Regions from separate parts of the Pantoea sp. X-Soil-ISGK-259 genome, predicted to be linked through region 1. Evidence: predicted binding sites of a transcription regulator. Region 1 holds the regulator's gene; each other region holds the start of a gene.
What was found. The regulator LexA, encoded in region 1, represses DNA repair genes until DNA is damaged. The targets are predictions, from matches to a motif close to TNCTGTATGTACATACAGNA.

Region 1 (3,120 bases):
ACTACCACCGCCTGCCGACAGGCTGAGTGCCAGACGTGCTGCAATTTACTGCCATCTTTTGCGCCATGCGCTTCGCCGGCAAAAGCTTCAACCGCGTAGGCAAAACCATCCAGCGCGTAGGCAGTAAAGGTAATGAACATCAGTAATACCGCGTTAACCGCCACCACATCCGGACCCAGCCGCGCACCCAGCACGGTCAGCGAGGCGAAACAGAGCTGCAGCATCAGAGAGCGCAACATGATATCCCGGTTCAGTCGCAGCAGTCGGCCGCTGTCACCGCGCCAGCTCTGCTTCAGCAGATTAAACGTAATACCGCGCAGCTTTAACACCCGCCAGACCATGATGCCGCCGACGCCCAGCGTGATGTACTCCGCCAGCGCCGTGGCGGTTGCTGCTCCCGCGACACCCCAGTGCAGCCCCATCACCAGCCAGAGATCGAGCACGATGTTCACCAGATTGCCCACTATCAGCAGGATTACCGGCGCCCGCGCATACTGAACGCCCAACAGCCAGCCCAGGATGACCAGGTTTGCCAGCGTTGCAGGTGCACTGAGCCAGCGAATCTGAATAAACAGCGCCGCCTGTTCCAGTACATCAGGATTGCCACCTACCAGATGGGTCGCCAGCTGAATAATCGGATAACGCAATGCGATGAACAGCACGCCGGCCAGCAGCGCAATGATCAGCGGCTGCGTCAGCGCGCGTGCCAGAGCGGTTTTATCGCCCGCACCAAACGCCTGTGCCGTCAGGCCAGTGGTACTCATTCGAAGGAAAAGCAGCAACATAAAGAGGAAGCTGGTCACTGTGGTCCCGACCGCAACCCCGCCAAGATAGACAGGGCTGTCGAGATGACCAATAACTGCAGTATCGACCACGCCCAGTAAGGGAACGGTGATATTTGAAAGGATCATCGGCAGCGCAAGCCGCCAGAGATTTTTATCCGTTGCCGTGATAAAGCGCATTCGCCGTTCCGTGCTCAGTGTCGCTGCAGCAAAGCAGGCAACAAAATTAGGGCAGACAGAATAGCATCAGAAAAGGCGAATGCACGCAGGCCTCAGAATCAAAGCCACTCGCCGTTACGCACCACGCCAACCGCAAGACCTTCAATGGTCAGTGACTGCGCACGGGTGTCGACCACGATAGGGTCAAAATCGCTGTTTTCAGGCAGAAGGTGCACGATAGCACCCTGCTTTTTCCAGCGTTTAACGGTGACTTCATCATCAATACGTGCCACGACAACCTGACCGTTGCGCACATCCTGGGTTTTATGTACCGCGAGCAGGTCGCCGTCCATAATCCCGATATCTTTCATCGACATTCCGCTGACGCGCAGCAGGAAGTCGGCAGAAGGCTTGAACAGGCCCGGATCCACTTTGTAGTGGGTTTCGATATGTTCCTGCGCCATGATCGGCTCACCGGCAGCAACCCGGCCAATCAGCGGTAGTCCTTCTGAAACTTCTTCTTCCATTAACAGACGAATGCCGCGTGATGCACCCGAAACGATCTCAATAACGCCTTTACGCGCCAGCGCTTTCAGATGCTCTTCAGCCGCATTTGGCGAACGGAAGCCCAGTTGCGCGGCGATCTCTGCACGCGTAGGCGGCATGCCCGTTGAAGATATATGGTCGCGAATCAGGTCATAGACCTGCTGCTGCCTGCTGGTTAATGCTTTCATCCCGCCCCCTGGTTGTTTATACAGTCGCTGTGAGTATATACAGGTATTGGCGAAATGGAAACCGATTGTCAGGGAAAACGCGCCCTCAGGCGCGTTATGGAAGGCTTATCGCAAATGTGTCCAGAGCAGCGCGACCCAGACAAACAGGGCCAGTAAGATGCTGATCAGTACCGCCGCCGAGCCCATGTCTTTGGCCCGGCCCGCCAGGGGATGATGTTCCTGACCAATCCGGTCAACCACCGCTTCAATGGCGCTATTGAGGATTTCGACAATGACGACCAGCACCACGGCGCCAATCATGAGGATGCGGGCGATCACATCGACATCCAGCCAGCACGCGATAATAATAGCGGCCAGCGCAGCCAGGGCTTCCTGCCGAAAGGCGGCTTCATGCTGCCAGGCGGCACGCAGTCCCTGCCAGGAGTAGCCTGCGGCTTTTACTATTCTGATAAGTCCGGTGGCATTATTTGCCATGATGTGGGAACCCTTTCATTCAATTGACGTCAATGTCTGGGCTGCGTGCAATTGGCACCACCACAGATCTTCGCTGCGCTTTCTGGTATGCTTGCGGCGCTTTGCTAACAAGAGGCTTCATGTTGTCTATGTCAGGTTGGCGTAAACTCTATTACAAATTACTTAATTTACCACTCTCCTTTTTGGTAAAAAGTAAGGCCATTCCGGCCGATCCCGTGTCTGAACATGGTCTGGATCCGACCCGACCTATTATGTATGTTTTGCCTTACGATTCGAAGGCTGACTTACTGACTTTACGCGCACAGTGTCTGCGGCATCATCTGCCCGATCCGCTGATTCCGCTGGAGATTGATGGTTCGCTGCTGCCGCGCCACGTGTTTATTCATAATGGCCCACGCGTATTTCCCTATTTTGTGCCCAGCGTTGAATCGGTAAAAATCTTTCACGATTACCTCGACCTGCATCGCAATAATCCTGAGCTGGATATTCAGATGCTGCCGGTCACCGTGATGTTTGGTCGTGCGCCAGGACGTGAAGTCCAGGGCGAAGCGACGCCGCATCTGCGTGTGCTGAATGGGGTGCAGAAATTCTTTGCGGTCATCTGGCACGGACGTGACAGTTTTGTCCGCTTCTCGCCGACCGTCTCGCTGCGCCGCATGGCAACGGAACACGGTACGGACAAGTCGATTGCCCAGAAACTGGCTCGCGTGGCACGCATCCATTTTGCCCGTCAGCGACTGGCGGCGATCGGCCCGCGTTTACCGGCGCGTCAGGATCTGTTTAATCGTCTGCTGCAATCCAAAGCGATTGAAAAAGCCGTCGAAGATGAAGCGCGCAGCAAAAAAATCTCCCATGAGAAAGCCCAGCAGAATGCTGTTGAGATGATGGAAGAGATCGCTGCTAACTTCTCCTATGAAGCCATTCGCGTCACCGACCGTGTGATGGGCTGGCTCTGGAGTCGTCTCTATCAG
Region 2 (3,120 bases), 2.1 Mb from region 1:
TCGCCGTGCGCAACAGTTGCGGTTCGATGTTCTGAATCACGGCGGCTTTTGGCTGCTTTGCGACTTCTTCCAGTGCCTGCTGACACTCTACTGTCGGACGCGCCACTTTGCGCAGAGTCATCCTGTCGTAGCTCAGCTCGCCATTATCGACCACCAGCGGCATCACCCGTATCTTACGTGTGACATTCACATAATCGCCATTTAATCGGGTCAGTTTGCCCGGCTTCGCGATCACCCGCATCCACTGACGGCAATCCAGCGTGCTGCCATCGGCATTAATGATCAGACTGGCTATCGCTTTGTTGCTGATCAGGCTGCTCTGTGGGCCGACGGTTTGCCAGGTCCCCTGCAGATCAGCAGGTGCCGGTGTCTGCACCGCATTTTCATAATCGTTGATTTGCGCACAACCACTCAATGCCAGCGCGGCAATCAGCATCCACTTTTTCATGTTTAATCCCTAAGATCACGTCAATGGCGGCTACGTTATAATTTTTCCACCGCGTTACGCAAGATATCTGGATGTTAAGACGCCACACAGACGATGATTGCGGCAGAACGAAACCCGTAGTGAGGTCTGCATAAAGCATTTTAACCGGAAAATTGTTGGCGAAGCAGGTTCATCTCTTATCTTTGCCGCGCCTGACAAGCAGGAGACAACCCGCTACACTGACGCGCTGCAATAGATTTTCAGGAATATGAATATGAAAACGCCAGAAGCTTACTATGCCCAGGCACGCGAGATGTTTTTTACCGCGCATCCAGACTTTCAATCCGCACTTGACGAATTAACTGAAAGCGATGCCCGCGCCGCCAACCTGTCATTGCGCCAATTGCGCGAATGGCATGCCGAACGTATCTATGCGGCCTTTTTGCGCCAGAAGAATCTGGATGGAATGATCTTCTCCATTCAGCTCGCTGAGCCAGATAAAGCGGTGGCGGCTGAAGCGATCGAGACTTATCTCAAATCTCACGCTGAATCATTGGGTATGAGCTGGGAAGAGTTTTGCATTAAAAACGAATTGTAATACGCGCTGCAGAGAAGAGGCCGGTAAAGCACAACGCCTGCCAGCATGAAAGTAGCTGAAGAATGTGTACCCGGTTAAGAGAGTAGTCACTTTTCCGCAGGACTCGGATCATGACCATCCCTGAACGACGCCTGCGCCTGCACTGCCTCTGAAGATGTTGATAAATATCCATCTCCAGAGGCGAATTTTTCCTGCCCTACTCTCTCTCTTCCGTCGCTTTACCCTTCACTTCAACATAACTTGCCACAGCCAGCAGACGATTAATGTGCGTCAGCAGCAGATCAACATCCGATTGCAGAAACCCGGTCGACGATTGCGAAGCGGTAATGATGGCATCCTGCACCGTTTCTGAAATGGTCAGCGAGTTGTCCTGTTTCGCCTGCACCAGCAGCGCTGCAACCAGCAGGGACTGCGCTTCAAGCTGCGCCGTCAACTCTTTTGCATCGACATCCATCTTTGCCAGTTTTAGCAGAATATCTATTACCAGTTGTCGCATCGCGGACCTCCTGAAAAGTAAGCCGTCATTATGTCGTGATGCGTGCGCATTTTTCCAGTTGAAGATCGTGTTTTACACGACATAAAAATTTACGCGAAATCACGCGCCATGCCTTGCCACTGTTTTTATTTACAGTATTATATGTCAGCGATTTTGCCCTGAATGGATTGCCATCATGTTTGTTGAGTTGATTTATGACAAGCGCAACGTTGCCGGTTTACCGGGTGCCCGCGAGATGATTCGTGAGGAGCTGGAAAAGCGGGTGCATCGGGTGTTTCCTGACATTGAAGTTAAGGTCAAGCCGATGGAACGTAACGCGATTGATACTGATTTGAGTAAGAACGATAAAGCGACGGTTGCGCGGATTGTTGAAGAGATGTTCGACGAAGCGGAGATGTGGCTGGTGGCCGATTAATCCTTTACCGGCCACCGCATAAGTTAGCGGGAGATGACTTAGCTCTCCTGCTCGCTGTGATTAATTTCAATCTCAATGTCCTGAATGGCGGCATCCAAATCTTCCAACAGCTTGCCCTGCTTATTCAGCAATGCATCGATTCGGTCGGCGTTCGTCTTATCTTTGTATTCACCGGCGTCAAACGCTAACCAATGGCTGGACAGCGTTTCGGTGTTGGTCTGCGCATAGTGGCGCATCTCTTTTAGCTGAGACGTCACATCACGCAGATAGTCAGTTTTGGTCTTGGTTTCTGTTGAATCGCTCATGCTAAATTTCCTTCTGGTCAGTTATCCAAAGTGGTTAGGCTTAGCGGTTCATCGACCGGCCAATCATCGGGCCTGCATTCAGGTACAAAATGTTGCCCCGAGATTTAAAACTAGTCGATAATAGCGAAGCCGCACTAAGAATAATCGGAAGTTACGGTGTCTGGCCCGGTTTTGCGGACGTCTGGTTGTCTTCAGAAACGACCTCTTTCACTCTACTCAGTGTTTTATCAGCGGTACGATCCGGTATCACATCAAGCTTATGTTGTAATGCTGTGACCTTATCCGTCAGCACCTCGACCCTTTCATCACGTCGTGCCGCTATTGCCCGGTAATCCGCCCTAATCTCCTCGACTCGTTTGTTTGCGGTATTACTGACATAAAGAAAAATAATCGTCATCAGGATGCAAATCATCGAACAACTGAGAAGAATGCAGCCGAGGATAACTTTACGCCTGTATGATATTGGAGCCCTGGTATTATCAATCATTGCCATTGCTGCGATCCTCCAGAGTTGAGATAAGCCGATCAACTTCATTACGAAATTTGTCGTTTTGATCGGTTTCGGTCATTGCTAGCAAAATCCCTACCGCATTCTTGATTAACCGAAGATCGGTTTCGAGTGTCGAAATTCGCCGCAAATTCCTGTCGTGCCGTTCGCGTAATTCATCGTTTTCCTCCCGTATCAGCAGGTTGCTCTCTTTCAGCAACACCACCTGCTCTTTGTAGCTGGTAATAATTTCGCCGCCCGCTCGGTTACTGGTTACGATTGACGCGATACCCGCCAATAACGGTTTCCAGAACAGTGCTGCTGCGCCTCCACCCAGAACTAACGCTCCCATACTGGTAATCAGACTACTTTCCATGCCATACCCCTTTTTC
Region 3 (3,120 bases), on a different replicon from region 1:
CATTCAGTGCCTGGTGGAGTAATTAACCTGGAAGCCCCATGAAAATCAGATTCCTTTCTGCCAATGAACCAAAACTGGCTGAGGTGCGCAAAATACTCGAACCCATCGGGGTCGAAGTGCTGCCCATTGCCCGTCGCATCGAAGAAATTCAGACTGAAAACGAGCTCGACCTGGTGCGCGACAAACTCACCAAAGCGTTTTCGCTGATTGGGCGACCGCTGTTTGTGGAGCATACCGGCCTCTATCTGGATGGCCTCAATGGTCTGCCCGCTGGTCTGACCCGCATCTTCTGGAACCGCCTGGACGCTGAGCGCTTTACCGCGCTGGTGCAGGGGCTCGACAGCCAGGCGGTGACGGCTAAAACGGTGCTGGGCTATTGCGATGGCCGTAAAATGTATCAGTTTTCTGGCGAACTGCGTGGCACCATCGCCGCGAAACCTGCCGGGACACGTGGCTTTCAGTGGGACTGTGTTTTTATTCCCGAAGGCTATGACCAGACCTTTGCGGAGATGGGTGAACTCAAGAATGAGATTTCGATGCGGCGCATTGCGCTGGATCGCTTCGCTACCTTTTTAAAAACCTCGCGGGGAGTGGCATGAAACCTGAACTTAAGCGCGCCTATGATTCCGGCAAACTGATTCTATTTGCCGGTGCCGGTATTTCGCGCAATTTTGGTCTTCCCGAGTGGCACGAACTGATTGCGCATCTTGCAAACGAGCTGGGTTACGATCCCAAAATCTTTAATACCTATGGCACGCATCTGTCGCTGGCGGAGTATTACAAGCAGAAGAAAGGTTCGTTAGGCCCGCTGCGCAGCTGGATGGATCGCGAGTGGCACCGTCCGGATATCGATGTCCGGTCTTCTGAAATTCATACCATGATTACCCAGGGTAACTTCTCCCGCATTTACACTACTAACTATGATCGCTGGCTGGAAGCGGCGCACGACGCGCACGGCGTACCCTATTATAAAGTGGCCAATGCTGCCGACCTGGTCTCTTTGACCGAAGATAAGCGCCACATCATCAAACTGCACGGTGACTTCGATGATGACACCTCAATCGTGCTTGATGAGAGCAGCTATTTCGAACGTCTCTATTTTGACTCGCCGCTCGACATTAAACTGACCCATGACGTGATGGGCAATTCTGTGCTGTTTGTCGGCTACAGCATCAGTGATTTCAACATTCGCCTGCTGTTTTACCGTCTGACTAAAATGTGGGGCCGCACCGGGCTGGCGACGGCGCGACCAAAATCGTATCTGTTCACTAACCGTAATAACCCGGTCGCCAAAGAGGTACTGGGGCAGTGGGGGATCGAGGTGATCGTTTCTGAAGAAGACGATCCACGCAAGGCGCTGGCGATGTTTCTCGAAGAGCTGCTGGTCTAGTCAGCGCAGTTTCCGGCAGAGAAGTCTCAGGAAAATAAAAAAAACCTGCGCCCGGTTAAGGTTAGCCGGTGCATAACCGATAAACTCTATTCTCTGCTGGCAAAGCATAACCGGCATGATATACTGTATGTATACACAGTACCTGAGGGCGAAAAGATGGCTGTTGAAACAAAATTTGTTGTAGTCAGAAAGGGTGAAGAGAAGATGACGTTTGCCAATAAGAAAGAGGCCGATGCCTACGACAAAATGCTCGATATGGCCGAAGCTTTCACTGACTGGCTGTTACAGCATCAACCTGCACTGGATGAATCTCAGGCTGAAACCCTGGGCCTGCTGATTGCAGAACAGAAAGATGCGGTTCAGCATATTCTGCGCACCAGCAAATTGCCGGAAGCGGCAGTCTCCGTCTCTCAACCGGAAGCCGTGTCAGAGGCTGGCGCGGATGATCAGGCTGAAGAGCCTGCTGCCAGGAAAGTGCGCGCTGTTAAAGCCGCGTAATTGCCACAATGCCGGAAGCGAACCTTCCGGCGTTGCTGTTTTTGAATAACGGTTTGATCACCGCTTTCATCCCATTAATCTGTAAGTATCTCGCGGGTTTTAACCTGATAGCGGGTGCTTCTGCCGCCTCCCTCAAGCCGGAACAGACAGCCTTTTTCAACCAGATCCGCCAGATGACGGGTCGCCGTGGCTTTACTTACTTTCGCGACTTTCTGATACTGGCTGGCGCTTATCCCCTGTTCGAAACCCTGCTCGCCACCGTCTAACAGCCGGTTAAGGACTTTTACCTGTTCCGGACTTAATGCCATCCCCTGATGTCGTAACCAGAATCGCGCTTTCAACTGTGTGCGATCGATAACATCCAATGCCTGTTTCAGGCTCTCATCCAGGATATCCAGAAACCACACCAGCCAACGGGTGATATCAAGGCCGCCTTTCTGCGTCTGCTCAAGGATGCGGTAATACCCGGCACGCTGCGCCAGTATTGCCGGAGACATGGCGTACAGGCGGATGCTCTGGCTGTCAGCCTGTGCCAGGGCGAGATCGGTCAATGCTCGCGTGATACGGCCATTGCCATCATCAAAAGGGTGCAGGGTGACAAACCACAGATGGCAGATGGCGGCCCGCAGTAGCGGGTCCAGCATCACATCATGCTGACTGCTGTTAAACCACGCGATGAACTGTGCCAGCTGTTGCTCCAGTCCGTGTCGCGGTGGGGCTTCAAAATGTACCGTGGGACGATCTATGCGTCCTGAAACCACCTGCATCGGTTCACTGCCACGCAGCGTCCCGACGCTAAGGCGCTGTACTGTCCATTCATCTGCCGGGAAGAGCCAGTGGTGCCACTGAAATAACCGTTCAAGCGTTAATGGCTGGCTGCGATTGTTGATGGCATCGAGCATCATCGCGGCCAGTCCTTCTGACCGATCGGAGACCGGATAGGGCTGCGTTTCCGTAACGCCTAACCGGCGCGCCAGAGACGAGCGAACTGACTGCACGTTGACCCGCTCCTCTTCGATTGCCGAAGAGGAAAGAATATTACCCAACAGGGTATCCAGCGTCTGTGATTCAGTGTCTGACTGCAGGCTGGCGCGGCCAAGCAGCAAACCGCGCTGCTGCTGCAAATGGCGCAGGCGTGGTAGCAGCTCGTTATCCTGCCAGTGAAATTGGGGCCATTCCGGCTGTTGCCAGATCCAGTCAACGCTCATCATCCACTCACGGTTAAAGAGAAT
Region 4 (3,120 bases), 1.1 Mb from region 1:
CGGCGACTGGCCTTACGTATCGGCGGAACACTGGCGGGCATTGCTATTGGTCTGCCCGTTTTATGGCTGGTGCCCTCAATTGAAGGGCAGTTAATCCTGATTGTGATTTCCGGCGTGCTGTTCTTCGCTTTCAGGCAGGTACAGTATGCGCAGGCCACGCTGTTTATCACATTGCTGGTTCTGCTCTGCTTTAACCTGTTAGGGGAAGGCTTTGAGGTCGCCCTGCCACGCGTAGTGGACACCTTACTCGGCTGTGGCCTGGCCTGGCTGGCTGTGGCGTTTATCTGGCCAGACTGGCGCTTTCGTCAGTTGCCGGCGGTGGCTGAACGAACCCTGAAAGCGAACTGCCGCTATCTGGATGCGATCATGGAACAGTATCATCAGGGCAAGGATAACCGTCTCGCCTATCGCATTGCCCGCCGTGACGCACACAATGCAGATGCCGAGCTGGCATCCGTGGTTTCAAACATGAGCAGTGAAAGTCGCACCAGTCAGAAACTGCGCGAATCGGCTTTTCAGCTGCTTTGCTCAAACCACTCGTTTCTGAGTTACATTTCTGCACTCGGCGCGCACCGTGACAAAATTACGGCACCAGAACTGCTGACCTTGCTGGATGATACAGTTTGTTATGTTGAGGATGTGCTTCAGACGGACGTAGTCAGCGATGAGCATGTTGAAACAATGCGCCATCAACTGGCTCATCGCATCAGCCAGTTGGCCGCAGATGCGGATGTGCGTGCGCCGCTGGTGCTTCAGCAACTCGGACTGCTGGTAGCCTTAATGCCTGATGTGGCTCGCCTGCGCCGCACGCTTATTGCTGATTAGCCTTCTTCGCCTCTGAAGTCTGGTTTCGATAAAAGCGTGCGTTGAAACCATGCATTCAGCTCGGCACGGGTGGCCAGTGGCAGTGCGGCCGCATGGTGGCCCGTAATCGCACCCTGCAGCGCCAGTAGTGTCTGAAATCCAACGTGCTGGTTGATCGCTTTTAACTTCAGCCAGCACTGTTTGGCTCCCATCTGGTAAAGATGATTGACACTCATCACGCCCGCCTCGTACAACATGACTTCCATGCGTACACTGAGATTAGGCAGATCTTTCAAACGCGGAGAGGCTTGTCTGTGCTGCAACTCGCGCTGTGCCGTTTCTAAAGAGGCCGCGGAGAGCGTCAGAAGATGGTCAGGATCCCGCCATAAGGCTTCATCGACCTGAAAGTAATCAAGCTTCACTGACTTGCCCCGTTTGCGAAAAATCAGGGGCTGGAGCGGACGGTCGGTAATGTAATCCCGCAAGGGTTCACTGGCCCGCAGGTAGAGTTCATCTTTATTAATTAACGCGAAAACCACGCTTTCGACAGCCAGTGCATAGCCACCAAACTGGGTCCGGGACTCAATTGTTCCCAACGGGCCCAGGTGCGCTCTGGAGCGCTCGACAACCGGGTTAATCTTTTTCATTGCACCACCTCCATGTAAGAAATATCTGGTAAATTACGTTGTGTATCAGGTAATTAGAAGATAAAAAAAAGTGGCAGCGGGTTCAATGAATAAATAGTGCTTCAACTAATCTTGTCGCGTTTTTGCGAGGCGTTTTCAGAAATTTGGGTTGATCTTTATCCAGGATGACAGTACTGTATATTCATACAGTCCACTGCTGGTGATTAACTTATGCGAACACAACATCCTAATAATGCACGCTATGCTCATCATTATGCGTCCTCTTCTGTTCCGTCCACGCAGGGTGGTGGAATTACTGAGTTACGTTACAGCGAGCAGCCCGGTATGATGCAGATGATGCTGTTGCCGTTATTACAGCAACTGAGTCAGCAGTCACGCTGGCAGTTGTGGTTAACACCGGCACATAAACTGAACCGCACCTGGTTGCAGGAATCAGGCTTACCATTAGATAAAAGTATGCATATCGCCGATTCTGAACGTCTGAATGCGGTTGAGGCGATGGTTAAAGCGTTGCGTACGGGAAATTACAGCGTTGTTCTGGCATGGATTCCGTACGATCTTGATGAAAATGAGCGTCGTCAACTTGAAAATGCGGCAGCTGAGGGTGAAGCGCTGGGTTTGATTTTGCGGGCCAGTGGGACAACGGAAGCGCCTCTGAGACCGCAAAGTGCGATAAAAATTCAGTCGGATTTGTTTCATTAAGTAAAAATAAGAAGTTTCCCAGGCTATTATTCTTATCAGTTGTCGCTAAACCACTGATTCTGTTAGTTCGAGCTGTGACAATGGGTTAGCAGGTTTTTTGGGCTTTTTGCTGCGACGTTACGACCATCCTAATTGTTAGAAATTGTGTATAAACCGCTGTTTTTTTACAGTAGCGCCTCACATCATACTTGTAAGTTTCCAATCTCGTTGTAGACTTTAGCTCGCCAGGGTGCTCAATAACCTCCGTTTTTTGCGGTAGAGTCATAAGCGAGCGTTTTGACCCGGCGAAGGATTTAAACCAAGAGCAACCTTTTTGCTCATTGCCTATTTGGATGATAACGAGGCGCAAAATGAAAAAGACAGCTATCGCAATTGCAGTGGCACTGGCTGGCTTCGCTACCGTAGCGCAGGCCGCTCCGAAAGATAACACCTGGTACACCGGTGCTAAACTGGGCTGGTCTCAGTATCACGACACTGGCTACTACGGTCACGGTTACGAGAACAATGACGGTCCAACTCATGAAAGCCAGCTGGGCGCAGGTGCGTTCGTTGGTTATCAGGCAAACCCATACCTGGGCTTCGAGATGGGCTATGACTGGCTGGGTCGCATGCCTAATAAAGGCAATGTGACTAACGGCGCATTCAAAGCACAGGGCGTTCAGCTGGCTGCTAAACTGAGCTACCCAATTAATGACGATCTGGACGTGTATACTCGTCTGGGCGGCATGGTATGGCGTGCAGATGCAACGCAGACTAACCCAACTACTGGCCGCATCAGCGACCACGACACCGGCGTATCTCCGCTGGCTGCAGTTGGTGTTGAATATGCGCTGACTCAGAACTGGGCTACCCGTCTGGATTACCAGTGGGTTAACAACATCGGTGATGCACAGACCGTTGGTGCTCGTCCAGACAATGGCATGCTGAGCGTAGGCGTTTCATACCGCTTCGGTCAGGATGACGTCGC

Region 2: AC6I77_RS11355 (DinI-like family protein) is a predicted target of LexA. The motif match lies at 1,639-1,658, and genes of this name have one in related genera.
Region 3: AC6I77_RS20370 (YebG family protein) is a predicted target of LexA. The motif match lies at 1,512-1,531, and genes of this name have one in related genera.
Region 4: sulA (SOS-induced cell division inhibitor SulA) is a predicted target of LexA. The motif match lies at 1,623-1,642, and genes of this name have one in related genera.

What each region holds. Positions count from the first base shown of each region.
Region 1 covers NZ_AP035986.1:289,535-292,654, reverse strand. The annotation lists gene dinF (MATE family efflux transporter DinF) at 1-962, opposite strand, end outside; gene lexA (transcriptional repressor LexA) at 1,061-1,675, opposite strand; gene AC6I77_RS01285 (diacylglycerol kinase) at 1,781-2,149, opposite strand; gene plsB (glycerol-3-phosphate 1-O-acyltransferase PlsB) at 2,278-3,120, shown strand, end outside.
Region 2 covers NZ_AP035986.1:2,385,912-2,389,031, forward strand. The annotation lists gene yedD (lipoprotein YedD) at 1-448, opposite strand, end outside; gene AC6I77_RS11345 (DUF6388 family protein) at 702-1,025, shown strand; gene iraP (anti-adapter protein IraP) at 1,222-1,521, opposite strand; gene AC6I77_RS11355 (DinI-like family protein) at 1,697-1,936, shown strand; gene AC6I77_RS11360 (hypothetical protein) at 1,975-2,241, opposite strand; gene AC6I77_RS11365 (hypothetical protein) at 2,393-2,734, opposite strand; gene AC6I77_RS11370 (hypothetical protein) at 2,721-3,104, opposite strand.
Region 3 covers NZ_AP035987.1:243,570-246,689, forward strand. The annotation lists gene AC6I77_RS20360 (non-canonical purine NTP pyrophosphatase) at 39-599, shown strand; gene AC6I77_RS20365 (SIR2 family protein) at 596-1,390, shown strand; gene AC6I77_RS20370 (YebG family protein) at 1,547-1,888, shown strand; gene AC6I77_RS20375 (Fic family protein) at 1,963-3,096, opposite strand.
Region 4 covers NZ_AP035986.1:1,403,302-1,406,421, reverse strand. The annotation lists gene yccS (YccS family putative transporter) at 1-825, shown strand, start outside; gene AC6I77_RS06420 (TfoX/Sxy family DNA transformation protein) at 822-1,451, opposite strand; gene sulA (SOS-induced cell division inhibitor SulA) at 1,662-2,153, shown strand; gene ompA (porin OmpA) at 2,504-3,120, shown strand, end outside.